Regions from separate parts of the Pantoea vagans genome, predicted to be linked through region 1. Evidence: predicted binding sites of a transcription regulator. Region 1 holds the regulator's gene; each other region holds the start of a gene.
What was found. Region 1 encodes PhoB, which activates phosphate uptake and scavenging genes when phosphate is short. Its sites were predicted from a motif close to CTGTCATAAAACTGNCNNAT; they were not measured.
Positions count from the first base shown of each region.

Region 2: the regulator PhoB is predicted to act here: its motif matches at 2,018-2,037, upstream of ugpB (sn-glycerol-3-phosphate ABC transporter substrate-binding protein UgpB).
Region 3: the regulator PhoB is predicted to act here: its motif matches at 2,522-2,541, upstream of pstS (phosphate ABC transporter substrate-binding protein PstS).
Region 4: the regulator PhoB is predicted to act here: its motif matches at 956-975, upstream of pitA (inorganic phosphate transporter PitA).

Region 1 covers NZ_CP011427.1:3,030,826-3,034,719, reverse strand. The annotation lists gene LK04_RS14210 (AAA family ATPase) at 1-541, opposite strand, end outside; gene sbcD (exonuclease subunit SbcD) at 538-1,749, opposite strand; gene phoB (phosphate response regulator transcription factor PhoB) at 1,947-2,636, shown strand; gene phoR (phosphate regulon sensor histidine kinase PhoR) at 2,652-3,894, shown strand, end outside.
Region 2 covers NZ_CP011427.1:3,763,615-3,767,508, forward strand. The annotation lists gene ugpA (sn-glycerol-3-phosphate ABC transporter permease UgpA) at 1-555, opposite strand, end outside; gene ugpB (sn-glycerol-3-phosphate ABC transporter substrate-binding protein UgpB) at 616-1,932, opposite strand; gene livF (high-affinity branched-chain amino acid ABC transporter ATP-binding protein LivF) at 2,278-2,991, opposite strand; gene livG (high-affinity branched-chain amino acid ABC transporter ATP-binding protein LivG) at 2,993-3,760, opposite strand; gene LK04_RS17480 (high-affinity branched-chain amino acid ABC transporter permease LivM) at 3,757-3,894, opposite strand, start outside.
Region 3 covers NZ_CP011427.1:4,109,886-4,113,779, reverse strand. The annotation lists gene glmU (bifunctional UDP-N-acetylglucosamine diphosphorylase/glucosamine-1-phosphate N-acetyltransferase GlmU) at 1-364, shown strand, start outside; gene glmS (glutamine--fructose-6-phosphate transaminase (isomerizing)) at 612-2,441, shown strand; gene pstS (phosphate ABC transporter substrate-binding protein PstS) at 2,619-3,662, shown strand; gene pstC (phosphate ABC transporter permease PstC) at 3,753-3,894, shown strand, end outside.
Region 4 covers NZ_CP011427.1:72,636-76,529, reverse strand. The annotation lists gene LK04_RS00345 (NAD(P)/FAD-dependent oxidoreductase) at 1-895, opposite strand, end outside; gene pitA (inorganic phosphate transporter PitA) at 1,137-2,636, shown strand; gene uspB (universal stress protein UspB) at 2,681-3,016, opposite strand; gene uspA (universal stress protein UspA) at 3,438-3,875, shown strand.

The sequences.
Region 1 (3,894 bases):
TCTCGGTGCCGGTGAGTTCTTCCAGTAGCTCGGCGCGTTCTCCCGGTTTGGCATTCAGGAAGGCGGCAAACTGCCCTTGCGACAGCATCATCGAACGGGTAAAGCGCGCGAAATCCAGCCCGGAGAGGGTTTCAATCGCTTTGAGTTTGTCACCGACTTTATCGGCAACAATTTGGTTATCAGCCACGCGGGCCAGTTCGACACGCGGCGCCTGCAATTTGCCATCGGCCAGGCCACGTGCGCGGTTTTGGCTCCAGAACGCGCGCCAGGCTTCACCTTTGATTTCAAACTCCACTTCAGCCAGGCACTCTGCGGTATCACGGGTGATCAGTTCATTTTGCGTCTGCGATAGCACGCCGAGGCGTGGCGTCTGGTGATACAACGCCAGACAAATCGCATCCAGCAGCGTGGTTTTTCCTGCGCCGGTGGCGCCGGTAATGGCAAACAAACCGTTACTGGCAAAGGGCTCGCGGCGGAAATCAATAAACCACTCACCGCGCAGCGCATTGAGATTCTTAAAGCGTAACGTCAGAATTTTCATGCGGACGGGTTCTCCAGCGCGGCGAGGGTGGTGCGAAACAGTTGGGTGAGTTGATCGGCTTGTTCGGCATCCAGCTGATCTTCCTGCGCCAGACGGCGGGCAAACACCTCTTCCACTTTCAGCTCGCTCAGGGTTTCGTTGTCCATGCGTGCCAGGCTGCGCTGGCGCTGCTCACGGCTACGTCGTACCAGCAGCACTTCCACGGGCAGCGCTTCGGTGAGCTGTTCGACGCGACGCTGCAGGTCACTAAGATACTCTTGCGTGGTGATTTCAATATCCAGCCAGACCGGTTTTTCGCCGTCTCCCTCGCTGAATTGCGTCAGCTGTAACTCAATTTCCGCCATCGATCCTTTGAGCATCTGCATCGGCTGGAATAGCGGAATGGTGAGCGGTGTGACGGCGTCTAACTGGCGGCTGAAATCGAGCAGGAACACACTTTTATCGCGGCCCAGTTCATCAAAACTGAGTGGGATTGGCGAACCGCTGTAGCGGATATGCTCGCTATCGGCGATACGTTGCGCCCGATGGATATGGCCAAGCGCGATGTAATCGGCAGGCGGAAAAGCCTGCGCCGGGAAGGCATCCAGCGTGCCGATATAGATATCGCGTACCGAGTCGCTTTTGGTGACCCCCACCGTGGTGAGGTGCCCGGTGGCGATGATCGGCAGTGGCTGATCGCCACGCTGCGTGAGGGCTGCCGCGTAACACTGCTGGTAGTGCTGCTCTATCGCCTCCAGCAATGAGATTTGCTTTTCACGGCCTGATTGCCCGGCCTGACTACGCAGAATATCCCGTGGACGAAGATAAGGGATGGCGCACAGTAGCGCGCCCGGCGTGCCATCACGCTGATGCAGCGTCAGCACCTGCTGCTCGCCTTGTGGCGTGGCGCTGGTGATCACGCGGGTATTCAGGCAGGCAAGGAGTTCACGCGATTCATTGAGGGTGGCAACGGAATCATGGTTTCCTGCCAACACCACCAACTGACACCCAGTGGGCTGCAATGCCACCACAAAGCGGTTAAACATTTCACGCGCATAACTGGGTGGCGAACCGGTATCAAACAGGTCTCCGGCGACGATGAGTGCATCGACTTGATGCTGCTGGATCTGGTCCAGTAGCCACTCAAGGAAGGCCTGATGCTCTGCCGCGCGGCTTTTACTGTAAAAGAACTGACCGAGATGCCAATCCGCCGTGTGTATGATGCGCATGAAAACTCCGTGCTTAGTTAAGCGAGCGAGAAGTATAACCTCTTCAGATCGCAAAGAAAAAAAAGCGCTAATCGTTGTCACATTTCTGTTTTTTAACTATTTATCATAGGTCGGGTTTTTCATAAAAGTGTCATAAAACTGACGCATAATGACGCCGCAAATCCCCGTGACAAGCCGTCACAACAGCAGGAGTTATAATGGCTAAGCGCATTTTGGTTGTGGAAGACGAAGCTCCCATCCGTGAAATGTTATGTTTCGTGCTGGAACAGAATGATTACCAGCCTATTGAGGCCGAAGACTACGACAGCGCGATTGGTAAGCTGATCGAGCCGTGGCCTGATTTGATTCTGCTGGACTGGATGTTGCCGGGTGGCAGCGGTATTCAGTTTATTAAACATTTGAAACGTGAAGCGATGACGCGCGATATCCCGGTGATGATGCTGACGGCGCGTGGTGAAGAAGAGGATCGCGTACGCGGTCTGGAAGTGGGCGCGGATGACTACATCACCAAGCCTTTCTCACCGAAAGAGCTGATGGCGCGTATCAAGGCGGTGATGCGTCGTATCTCGCCGATGGCAGTGGAAGAGGTGATTGAGATGCAGGGCTTGAGCCTGGATCCCTCCTCACACCGTGTGATGGCCGAAAGCACCCCGCTGGAAATGGGCCCGACGGAATATAAATTACTGCACTTCTTTATGACGCACCCAGAGCGTGTTTACAGCCGTGAGCAGCTGTTAAACCACGTTTGGGGCACCAACGTGTACGTCGAAGATCGTACGGTTGATGTGCATATCCGTCGTTTACGTAAAGCTTTGGAAGTTTCTGGTCACGATCGCATGGTTCAAACCGTACGCGGAACAGGGTATCGTTTCTCTGCCCGCTATTAAACGGAGTCTTTTACCGTGCTGGAACGACTCTCCTGGAAGAGATTAATGACCGAGCTGGCGCTGGTCTGCTTGCCTGCGCTGGTGCTGGGTCTGTTGTTCGGTTATCTGCCCTGGCTGCTGCTGATTGCCGTATCCAGCGTGCTGTTTTGGCACTTCAGAAACCTGATGCGTCTGTCGCACTGGTTGTGGGTTGATCGCTCCATGACGCCGCCTTCCGGGCGCGGCAGTTGGGAACCGCTGTTTTACGGTCTGTACCAGATGCAACTGCGCAACCGACGTCGCCGTCGTGAACTCGGTAATCTGATAAAGCGTTTTCGCAGCGGTGCGGAATCGCTCCCCGATGCGGTGGTGTTGACCACCGAAGAGGGCACGATTTTCTGGTGTAACGGACTGGCTCAACAGCATTTGGGCTTGCGCTGGCCGGAGGATAACGGTCAGAACATCCTCAATTTGCTGCGCTATCCTGAGTTTTCTCGCTATATCCGTCAGCGCGATTTTAATAAGCCACTGACGCTGGTGCTTAACAACCAGCATCATATGGAATTCCGCGTGATGCCCTACAGTGAAGGGCAGTGGCTGATGGTGGCGCGTGATGTGACCCAGATGCACCAGTTGGAAGGCGCGCGGCGTAACTTCTTCGCTAACGTCAGCCACGAACTGCGCACCCCGTTAACGGTGTTGCAGGGGTATCTGGAGATGATGGACGATGCGACGATGAACGAGCGCACGCGTGGCAAAGCATTGCACACCATGCAGGAACAGACGCGTCGTATGGATAGCCTGGTGAAACAATTACTGACGCTGTCGCGTATCGAAGCGGCACCGGCCATCGATTTGAAAGAAACCGTGGATGTGCCAGGTATGCTGCTGTTGTTGCAGCGTGAGGCAGAAACCCTGAGCCAGGGCCGTCACAGTATCCATTTCCACACCGATCCGCATCTCAAAGTGTTTGGTAATGATGAGCAACTGCGGAGTGCCATTTCCAATTTGGTCTACAACGCGGTGAATCACACGCCAGATGGCACGCGTCTCGACATCAGCTGGCTGCGCACGAAAGAGGGCGCGCAGTTTAAGGTCTGTGATAACGGGCCGGGGATCAGTGAAGAGCATTTGCCACGCCTGACAGAGCGCTTCTATCGGGTGGATAAAGCCCGCTCACGCGCCACAGGTGGTAGTGGGCTGGGGCTGGCGATCGTGAAACATGCGTTAAGCCATCACAATGCGCGGCTGGAGATCACCAGTATCCCGCATCAGGAAA
Region 2 (3,894 bases), 730 kb from region 1:
TGGAATCGACTGCAGCGCGGCGAAGAAGAACAGGAAGTTGTAGCTCATCTGCTGCCAGATAGAGGCCAACACGATCAGGAACATCGCCTGACCACTGTTTTGCGCGTAGTTCCAGTTGTAGCCAATCTGGTTCAACAGGTGGCTGAACAGGCCAAGGCCGGGATTGAACAGGAACATCCACAGTACGGCCGCCACCACGGGCGCAACGGCGTAAGGCAGCAGCAATAAGGTTTGATACAGCTTTTTCAGACGCACCACGTAATCAACCAGCGCCGCCAGCAGCAGCGAGAAGGTCATGCCGCACACCGTGACCAGTGCGCTGAACTCAATGGTGGTCCAGAAAGAGTCGAGATAATAGCTGTCATTAAACAAGCGCTTGAAGTTGTCCAGACCGACAAAGGTGCTGGATATGCCAAAGGGATCGATGCTTTGCAACGAATACCACAGTGCTTCCCCGGCAGGCCACAGGAAGAAAATGGCGGTGATCACCAGCTGCGGTGCGACCAGCAAATAGGGCAGAAAACGGGAGCGAAAAACGGGGCGTGATGAGGACATAACAGACTCGCCAAAGAGAAATCGGGGCTGACGCCACGCGCCAGCCCCGAGACAACGGAATTACTTCACTTGCTGTTCAAAACGACGCAGCAGTTCATTTCCGCGCTTCACTGCGTTATCCAGTGCAGCTTGTGGTGCCTGTTTACCCGTCCACACGCCTTCCAGTTCCTCGTCCACGATGGTACGAATCTGTGGCATGTTGCCCAGACGCATGCCTTTGGTGAACGGCAGTGGATCTTTGTTCAGCATCTGACGCGTGGCAATGTCTGCACCTGGGTTCTTGTCGTAGAAGCCCTGCTGTTTGGTCAGCTCATACGCTGCAGTGGTGATCGGCAGATAACCGGTCTTTTGGTGCCATTCCGCTGCGATCTCTGGCTGTGCCAGGAACTTCATGAACTCTGCTACACCTTTGTAGGTGTTGGCATCTTTGCCTTTCATCACCCACAGGCTCGCGCCGCCGATAATGGCGTTCTGCGGTGCGTCTGGCACGGTTGAGTCGTATGGCATCATGCCTACGCCGAAGTTGAACTTGGCGTAGTGTTTGATATCCGCCAGAGAACCTGAAGAGGCGGTGGTGATACCGCAATCGCCGTTATAGAACTTGGCTGTAGACTCATCTTTACGGCCGAAGTAGGTGAAATCACCCTTCTTGTTCATGTCTTCAAGCATTTGGATGTGACGCACCTGCACCGGCTTGTTGAACTCCAGCACCGCATCGGTACCGTCGAAGCCGTTGTTCTTGGTGGCAACCGGCAGTGCATGCCAGGCGCTGAAGTTTTCGATTTGAATCCAGCCCTGCCAGCCACTGGCGTAGCCACAGGTCATGCCGGCTTTACGCAGGGCATCGGCATCTTTCGCCAGTTCCTGCCAGGTTTTCGGTGGCTGGTCTGGGTTCAGGCCTGCTTTCTTGAAGGCGTCTTTGTTGTAGTACAGCACTGGGGTAGAGCTGTTAAAGGGCTGAGAGATCAACTGGCCTTTGCTGTCGCTGTAGTAACCCGCAACGGCTGGCACGAACTGTTTTGGATCCATCTGCACGCCCGCGTCTTTGAACACGTCATGCACCGGAACGATGGCTTTAGACGCCATCATGGTTGCCGTACCCACTTCGTAAACCTGCAGAATAGCCGGGGCTTTACCGGTACGCACAGCAGCGATACCCGCTGCCAGGCTCTGCTCATAGTTACCTTTGTAAGTCGGTACGATTTTGTATTCTGGGTGAGCCTGGTTAAAACGTTGTGCCAGAGAATCGACTTCTTTGCCTAACTCGCCTTCCATTGAGTGCCAGAAAGGAATGTCTGTAGCAGCCAGCGCATTACCGCTGAGCGCCAGACCGAGCAACACACTCATCAGGCGGGGACGAAGCGTAAAAGCGGACATAAGTTTTTTCCTGTGCTTGTTAGGTACGCGCGATATCACGCATTTTTTTGTTCGCGAAGTAACATGACACGAGGAAATGACGGAAAAATAACAGGATTATGACGGGAATGTGACGAGGTAAAAGCGCATAAGAAAGTTTTAAGTGGCACGAATTATCTCAAATTCGTGCACTGTGTTCGGACCGTCGGCGTTACATTCAAACCGCACCTTCAATCAGACCGCCGGCGGCACAGTCAGATTGCGGGCGGACAGCGCGCACATTATTGTAGCGGCGCGATTCATCGCGCGTTTGCAGGAAGCGCAATGAATTGCGCCGCTACGGATCTATGCAGCCATGATAGTATTTCAGGCACCCAGGTAAGCGCTACGGACGGCTTCGTTGGACAACAACGCTTCTCCGCTGTCTTCCAGCACTACATGGCCGTTTTCCAGTACGTAGCCACGATCGGCCAACTTCAGTGCCTGGTTGGCGTTTTGCTCCACCAGAAAGATGGTCATGCCCTCTTTACGCAGTTGCTCAATAGTGTCGAAAATCTGCTGAATGATAATCGGCGCTAAGCCCAAAGAAGGTTCATCTAGCAAAAGTAAACGCGGCTGGCTCATCAACGCGCGGCCAATGGCCAGCATCTGTTGCTCACCACCGGACATGGTGCCCGCACGCTGCACTTTACGCTCTGCCAACCGGGGGAACAGTTGGTAAACGCGTTCAATGCGCTCCTGATACTGCTGACGCGTGGCAAAAAAACCGCCCATCGCCAGGTTCTCTTCCACTGTCATACGCGAAAACACGCGGCGGCCTTCTGGCACAATCGCAATCGCTTCACGCATGATTTTGGCGGTTTGCCAGTCAGTAATCTCTTTACCATCAAACACCACGGTGCCGCTGGTGGCGCGTGGCTCACCGCACAGCGTGCCGAGCAGCGTGGTTTTACCCGCACCGTTAGCACCAATCAGGGTGACAATTTCCCCCTGATTGATGTGCAGATTAATGTTATGCAGCGCCTGAATCGGGCCGTAATGGGCACTGACACCCTGCAAAGTTAAAATTGGGTTTGCCATATTACGCCTCACCTAAATAAGCACGGATAACATCCGGATTGTTGCGCACTTCTTCCGGCGTGCCGTTAGCCAGCGGTGTGCCCTGATTGACCACATAAATGCGGTCAGAAATTCCCATTACCAGCTTCATATCATGTTCAATCAACAGCACCGAGACCTTGTGCTCGCCACGCAGTTCGGCAATCAGTTCATCCAGCTCATGCGTTTCACGTGGGTTAAGTCCTGCAGCCGGTTCATCCAGCATCAGGATTTCAGGACGTGTCACCATGCAGCGCGCAATCTCCAGACGGCGCTGTTGACCGTAAGCGAGATTACCCGCCTGGCGGTTAGCCAGATCCAGTAAACCAATGCGCTCCAGCCAGGTCGCGGCACGATCCAGGGCTTCACTTTCGCCACGGCGAAACGCTGGCGTCTTGAACAGACCGGAGAATACGCCGCTTTTCAGATGCTGATGCTGCGCCACCAGCAGGTTTTCGATCACCGTCATTTCACGGAACAGACGCACGTGCTGAAAAGTACGCACGATGCCCATGCGCGCAATCTTCTGGCCCGGCAGGCCCTGTAATGGCTGGTCGCGCAGTTTGATGGTGCCGCCGGTCGGCTTGTAAAAACCGGTCAGGCAGTTAAACACCGTGGTTTTACCGGCACCGTTTGGGCCAATCAGTGACACGATTTCCTGAGGGTGCAGTTCCAGCGCCACATTGTTGACGGCCAACAGGCCGCCAAAGCGCATCATCAAGCCTTCAACGGCTAATAAAGGCTGACTCATGCCTGCTCTCCTTGTTTACTGCTTTTTAACTTCAGGTGTGGACGCTTCATCGGCAACAAGCCTTGCGGACGCCAGATCATCATCAGCACCATCAAACCACCGAGCACCAGCATGCTGTACTCGTTCAAATCACG
Region 3 (3,894 bases), 1.1 Mb from region 1:
TGAGTTGGCGGAAGAGGCACACGTCGGCAATTTCGTTGAGATGAAAAAAGCCACCCTGGGCAAAGGATCTAAAGCCGGTCATCTTTCTTATCTCGGGGACGCGGAGATTGGCGCGGGCGTGAACATCGGTGCAGGCACCATTACCTGTAACTACGATGGCGCCAATAAATCGAAAACTATTATCGGTGATAACGTGTTTGTTGGCTCCGATACACAACTGGTCGCGCCGGTTACGGTCGCGGCGGGTGCCACTATTGCAGCAGGCACCACGGTCATGAAAGACGTGTTGGCTGACGATCTGGTCTATAACCGTAAAGAACAAAATCAGAAGTCTGGCTGGCAGCGTCCGGTTAAGAAGAAATAAATTTTAAGGGCTGGCAAAGATCAGCTTGTGAGAAAAAGCTACCCGAAATAATTCGAGTTTCAGGAAGGCGGCAAGTGCATGAATCCTCAGGAGCTTACTGAAGTAAGTGACTGAGGTGAATGCACGTAGCCAACGCACCTGAAATTTGAAGTATGAAGGGTAGATCCCCCACTCTCTACAAGGCTCGGGGAAAATCAGGTCAAAAAGACAACGCAATGGCCGAAAGCCATGAAGTCAGGAAATTATTATGTGTGGAATTGTTGGTGCAGTAGCGCAGCGTGACATCGCAGAAATTCTGCTGGAAGGTCTGCGTCGTCTTGAATATCGCGGTTATGACTCTGCTGGTCTGGCAGTGGTTGACCGTCAGGGCCACATGACGCGTCTGCGTCGTCTGGGTAAAGTGGCGAATCTGGCAGAAGCGGCTGAACAGCAACCGCTGATTGGCGGTACCGGTATCGCGCACACGCGTTGGGCAACACACGGCGAGCCGTCAGAAGCCAATGCGCATCCGCATATCTCTGAGCACATCATCATTGTGCATAACGGCATCATTGAGAACCATGAGCCACTGCGCGCCCAGATGATCGAACGTGGTTACAGCTTCGCTTCAGAAACCGATACCGAAGTGGTCGCGCATCTGGTGCACTGGGAGCAGAAGCAGGGCGGCACATTGCGCGAAGTGGTGTTGCGCGTTATTCCGCAACTGCGCGGTGCCTATGGCATGGTGATCATGGACAGCCGCGATCCCTCTGTGCTGGTGGCCGCCCGTTCCGGCAGCCCGCTGGTGATTGGCCGCGGCGTGGGTGAAAACTTTATCGCCTCCGATCAGCTGGCCCTGCTGCCGGTGACCCGCCGCTTTATGTATCTGGAAGAGGGCGATATCGCCGAGATTACCCGCCGCGAAGTCACCATTATCGATCGTGATGGTAAACCCGCGAAGCGCGCGGAAATCGAATCCACTGCGCAGTACGATGCCGGTGATAAAGGCGCCTATCGCCACTACATGCAGAAAGAGATCTACGAGCAGCCAAACGCGATTAAAAACACCATCACCGGTCGTTTTAATCACGGGCAAATCGATCTCAGCGAACTGGGTGCCAATGCCGAAGCGTTGCTGAGCCAGGTTGAGCACATCCAGATTATCGCCTGCGGCACCTCATATAACTCCGGGATGGTGTCACGTTACTGGTTCGAGTCGCTGGCCAACATCCCTTGCGATGTAGAGATCGCCTCTGAATTCCGCTACCGCAAATCCGCCGTGCGTAAAAACAGCCTGCTGATCACCCTGTCGCAATCGGGTGAGACGGCTGACACGCTGGCTGCCCTGCGCCTGTCGAAAGAGTTGGGTTATCTTGGCTCGCTGGCTATCTGTAACGTTGCCGGTTCTTCACTGGTGCGTGAATCGGATCTGGCGCTGATGACCAAAGCCGGTACTGAAATCGGTGTCGCCTCGACCAAAGCATTTACCACGCAGCTGGTGGTGTTGCTGATGCTGGTGGCGAAACTTGGCCGACTGCACGGCATGAAGCCGGAAACCGAGCATGAGATTGTGCATGCGCTGCAGGCATTGCCGAGCCGTATCGAGCAGATGCTGGCACAGGATAAGGTGATTGAGAGCCTGGCTGAAGGATTCTCCGACAAGCATCACGCGCTGTTCCTTGGCCGTGGCGATCAGTACCCAATCGCCATGGAAGGCGCGCTGAAGCTGAAAGAGATCTCCTATATTCATGCTGAAGCCTACGCGGCCGGAGAGCTGAAACACGGCCCGCTGGCGCTGATTGATGCCGATATGCCGGTGATCGTCGTTGCACCGAATAACGAGCTGCTGGAGAAGCTGAAATCCAACATTGAAGAGGTACGCGCACGCGGCGGTCTGCTGTATGTGTTTGCCGATCAGGATGCCGGCTTTACGGACAGTGATGGCATGAAAATTATCTCTCTGCCGCACGTTGAAGAAGTGATTGCACCGATCTTCTATACCGTTCCTTTGCAGCTGCTTTCATATCATGTTGCGCTGATCAAAGGCACCGACGTTGACCAGCCGCGTAACCTGGCGAAATCGGTTACCGTTGAATAATCAGTAAAAAGAGCGGGTCTGCAATGGGCCCGCTTGCTTTTTAAACGATGTCATATAACTGTCATATTTCGTACATTTCACTGTCATCAAACTGTCCTATTTTCCCTCCAGCAGCAATCACTGACTCCAACTAAAATGGCATTGAGCCTGATTTTTTTTAAATCCCCTGGAGGGAACATGACACTGATGCGTACATCCGTAGCCCGAATCCTCGCCGCCACCTTCGCAGTAAGCGCGGTATCTGCTTTTGCAGCCACCGATCTGACTGGCGCTGGCGGTACATTCCCGGCACCGGTTTATGCCAAGTGGGCAGCAGAATACCAGCAAGCCACCGGTAGCAAAATCAACTATCAGGGTATTGGTTCTTCAGGCGGCGTGAAGCAGATCATCGCTAAAACCGTTGATTTCGGTGCGTCTGATGCGCCGATGGCTGATGCCGATCTGGAAAAAAATGGTCTGTTCCAGTTCCCTACCGTTATCGGTGGTGTGGTGCTGGCCGTTAACATCCCAGGTGTGAAATCAGGTGAATTGACCCTCGACGGCAAAACTGTGGGTGACATCTACCTGGGTAACATCAAAAAGTGGAACGACCCGGCGATCACTAAACTGAACCCAGGTGTGAAACTGCCAGACACCAACATCAACGTGGTTCGCCGTGCTGATGGTTCAGGTACTTCTTTCGTGTTCACCAGCTACCTGTCTAAAGTTAACTCAGACTGGAACAGCAAAATTGGTAAAGGCAACACCGTTAACTGGCCAACCGGTCTGGGCGGTAAAGGTAACGATGGCGTTGCAGCCTTCGTACAGCGCCTGCCGGGTTCAATTGGCTACGTAGAATATGCGTATGCTAAGCAGAACAACCTGACTTATACCAAACTGGTTGATGCAGACGGCAAATCAGTTGCACCAAGCGAAGCCAGCTTTGCGAATGCAGCGAAAGGCGCAAACTGGAGCGAATCTTTCGCTCAAGACCTGACCTTCCAGAAAGGCAACGACGCATGGCCGATCACCTCAACCACATTCATCCTGATTTACAAAGATCAGGCGAATGCTGAGAAGGGTGCTGAAGTGCTGAAGTTCTTCGACTGGGCTTACAAAGGCGGCAGCAAAACTGCAACCTCACTGGACTACGCTGCACTGCCAGAAAGCGTGGCTAACCAGATTCGTACTGCCTGGAAAGCGAACATCAAAGACAGCGCCGGCAAAGCGATTTACAAGTAAGCGAATGACCCGGTCAGCCCACCTGGCTGACCCACCCCGATGGGCGGCATAAAATGCCGCCCTGAACTTCCTCTGAGAACCGAGAAACTTATGGCTGCCACTAAGCCGACGTTCAAAGCCCCAGGTAAACAAGGTGACATGATTTTTGGCGCGCTGGTGAAACTTTCCGCGCTTATCGTGTTGTTGTTGATGGGTGGCATTATCGTCTCCCTGATTTTCTCCTCTTGGCCAA
Region 4 (3,894 bases), 1.4 Mb from region 1:
TCAGCTCCTGCAGCACTTCCACCAGCCGCTTCGGCAAGATTTTCGCCAGGCTATTTTTCAGACTGAGATTGGGATGCGCCTCGCGCTGCACGTTGATGAAATCCTCCAGCGAGGTTTCCGGTGACAGGTTGATGGTGACGAATTCCCCTGGTTGCCAGAAGCTGGAGATTTGTAACACCGCCGGGCCAGACAAACCGCGATGGGTAAACAGCATCGCTTCTTTAAACAGCGTGCCGTCTTGTGCCGTTATCGTGGTCGGCAATGCCACGCCCGACAGCGTGTTTAGCTGATCCAGCAACGGCTTGTGCAACGTAAAAGGCACCAGCGCGGCGCGCGTCGGGAAGACCTTCAGGCCAAACTGTTCGGCGACTTTATAGCCAAATGGCGTAGCACCCAGCCCCGGCATCGATAATCCACCGCTGGCGATCACCAGTTTTTCCGCCTGAACCTCTGAGCCGTTGAGTTGCAGCGTGTAACCTTTCTCATCACGTGCCACGCTCAGCACTTCGCTACGCAAACGCAACGTCACCTGTCCGGCTTCACACTCTTTTAAAAGCAGATCGACAATCTGCTGGGCCGAATCATCGCAGAACAGCTGGCCGAGGGTTTTCTCGTGATAGGCAATGCCATGACGGTTCACCAGATCGATGAAATCCCACTGGGTATAACGTGCCAACGCCGATTTACTGAAATGCGGATTGTGCGAAAGATACGCCGCCGGTTCGGTGTACATATTGGTGAAATTACAACGACCACCGCCCGACATCAGGATTTTGCGCCCGGCCTTTTTGCCGTTATCCAGCAGCAGCACGCGACGACCTAACTGTCCTGCCTGCGCTGCGCAGAACATGCCGGCTGCGCCTGCACCAATAATGATAACGTCAAACTTGTCCACAGCTCTTAACCCACCTGATTGAAAGGCGCTGATTGTAGAGATCTGCGGCAATTCGCGCCAGCGTCAAAAAAATGCCGCAAATGTGTCATAATGTAACTGCCTTATTTTTCAGCCTTTTTGCCTTGTCTTAGTGCTTACATTGCAATTTTAAGACAAAAAGGGACTATATTTTCCTTTCACATCATGCGTGTTGTCGCAGATAATGCGCCGCGTTCATGTCCTCCAAAATGGCGTAACGTTTATGCTGCATCTGTTTGCTGGTCTTGACCTAAGCACCGGCCTGTTTTTGGTTATTGCTCTGCTGTTCGTATTGTTCTATGAAGCAATCAACGGTTTCCACGACACGGCTAACGCAGTCGCTACTGTCATTTATACCCGTGCGATGCGGGCGCAGTTGGCGGTTGTGATGGCTGGTGTTTTCAACTTCTTAGGCGTTTTGCTGGGCGGTTTGAGTGTGGCCTATGCCATCGTGCATATGCTGCCTACGGATCTGCTACTGAACGTCGGTTCCGCACATGGCCTTGCCATGGTGTTCTCCATGCTGCTGGCAGCCATTATCTGGAACCTGGGTACCTGGTATCTGGGTTTACCGGCCTCCAGTTCGCATACATTGATTGGCGCCATTATCGGTATTGGTCTCACCAATGCCCTGATGACCGGCACCTCGGTGGTTGACGCGCTCAACCTGCCGAAAGTGATCAATATTTTCCTTTCTCTGATTCTGTCACCGATTGTCGGACTGGTGATTGCGGGTTCGCTGATTTTCTTGCTGCGTCGCTACTGGAGCGGCACCACGAAACGTTCGCGTATCCACATGACCCCTGCAGACCGTGAAAAGACCGATGGCAAGAAGAAGCCACCGTTCTGGACACGTATTGCACTGATTGTCTCAGCAATCGGCGTGAGCTACTCGCACGGTGCTAACGATGGTCAGAAAGGCATTGGCCTGATTATGTTAGTGCTGATTGGCGTAGCACCGGCCGGTTTCGTGGTGAACATGAATGCCTCCGGTTATGACATCACCCGAACACGTGATGCCGTTAATCATCTGCAGCAGTACTATCAGCAGCATGGTGATTCTCTGACGCACATCGTGCAGATGGCGCCCCCTGTGGTGCCGACGCCGGAAGAGTCAGTGGGCGGTCCGCATGAGTTCCATTGCGACAGCAGTCGTGCCCTTCAGGCTATCGACCGCGCACAAGGCTTGCTGGCTAATCTGAACAGCTACGATCAACTGACCGTTGATCAGCGTAGCCAGATGCGTCGTTTGCTGATGTGCGTATCGGATACCGCTGACCGCGCGGCGAAGCTGCCGGAGACCAGTGCTGATGATAAGCGCTTCCTCAACAAGCTGAAGGGCGATCTGCTGGGCACCGTGGAGTACGCACCGGTCTGGATCATCATGGCGGTGGCGTTAGCGCTGGGCATCGGTACCATGATTGGCTGGCGTCGTGTGGCGACCACTATCGGCGAGAAAATCGGTAAGAAAGGCATGACCTATGCGCAGGGCATGTCTGCACAGGTCACCGCTGCGGTCTCTATTGGTATCGCCAGTTATACCGGTATGCCGGTGTCGACCACGCACATCCTGTCGTCATCGGTTGCCGGCACCATGCTGGTTGATGGCGGTGGCTTACAAAGCCGCACCATCAAAAATATCGCCATGGCATGGGTGTTCACCCTGCCGGTGTGTATTGTGCTGTCAGGTTCGCTCTACTGGATTGCCCTGAAGATTATTTAAGCCATCCGTAGAAAACAGAGGGGCGACAGCAATGTCGCCCTTTTTTATTGCCAGATCGCCATGGCTATCAGGCTCACCACCACCAGAAAACACAGCCCACTGGTCAGCACAAACTGCCCACGCACGCGCTCGCAGCGGCGAATGAATTCGTCGTCGTGATGATCGCGATAGCGCTTATCCCAGATATAACGCACCAGCCGCACCTGCTTACTGGGCTGGCCATGAGACGTGAAGAACCCCGCCCCATCCACATATTGATACAGCAGCGGATCACAACCGCGCAGCACAGCCAATAGCGAGCGCAAAGAAGAGAAGTAGCGCGCCATATTCACCAGACAAACCACACACAGAGCCCAAAAAAGCGCGATAGTGCTGATCATGTTCCCCTCCCAGCTGGAGCCGCAATGACGTCGAATGCAGCGGGGAAATGCTGTAGACGCCCCACGGGAAATAAACCAGCCACAGATGAATCGAATTGCATTGTTGTTATGCGAGCCCGAGCGCGTAACCCAGACGGCGGTGGCACTCATTTTCAGTGTAGGAGATCTGTTCAATTTTTTTCCAGCGATGATTTTCGTTCACCGCGAGTGAAAATCGCGATAGCGCTTGATCTTCCTCACAAGCGAGCCGCAGATTGCAGCATTTGTTAACAACTCTGGCTATACTCAAAATATAACAACATACGCCTGTAGGCATAAATTGTGGCTGGCGGCGCTTCATCGCCATTGTGCGCAAAGGACAACGCCCGCCGTGAAGGCAAACTTCGGGTTGCCCCCAGAATCTTGAGAAAGGAGTTTTATCATGGCTTATAAACACATCCTGATTGCAGTAGACCTTTCCCCGGAAAGCCAGTTGCTGGTTGATAAAGCCGTTTCGCTGGCCCGCCCCTACGACGCTAAAATCTCTCTCATCCACGTTGATGTGAACTATTCAGACCTCTACACCGGGCTGATTGACGTCAACCTGGGTGACATGCAGAAGCGCATTTCCGAAGAGACCCACACCGCACTGAAAGAGCTGTCAACCAACGCCGGTTATCCGATCAGTGAAACCCTGAGCGGCAGCGGCGATCTTGGCCAGGTGCTGGTGGATGCGATTAAAAAGTACGATGTGGATTTGGTGGTGTGTGGCCACCATCAGGATTTCTGGAGCAAGTTGATGTCTTCAGCACGCCAGCTGATCAACACCGTGCACATTGATATGTTGATTGTGCCGCTGCGTGATGCAGACGACGAATAAGCCGCAACCGTCTGTTTGG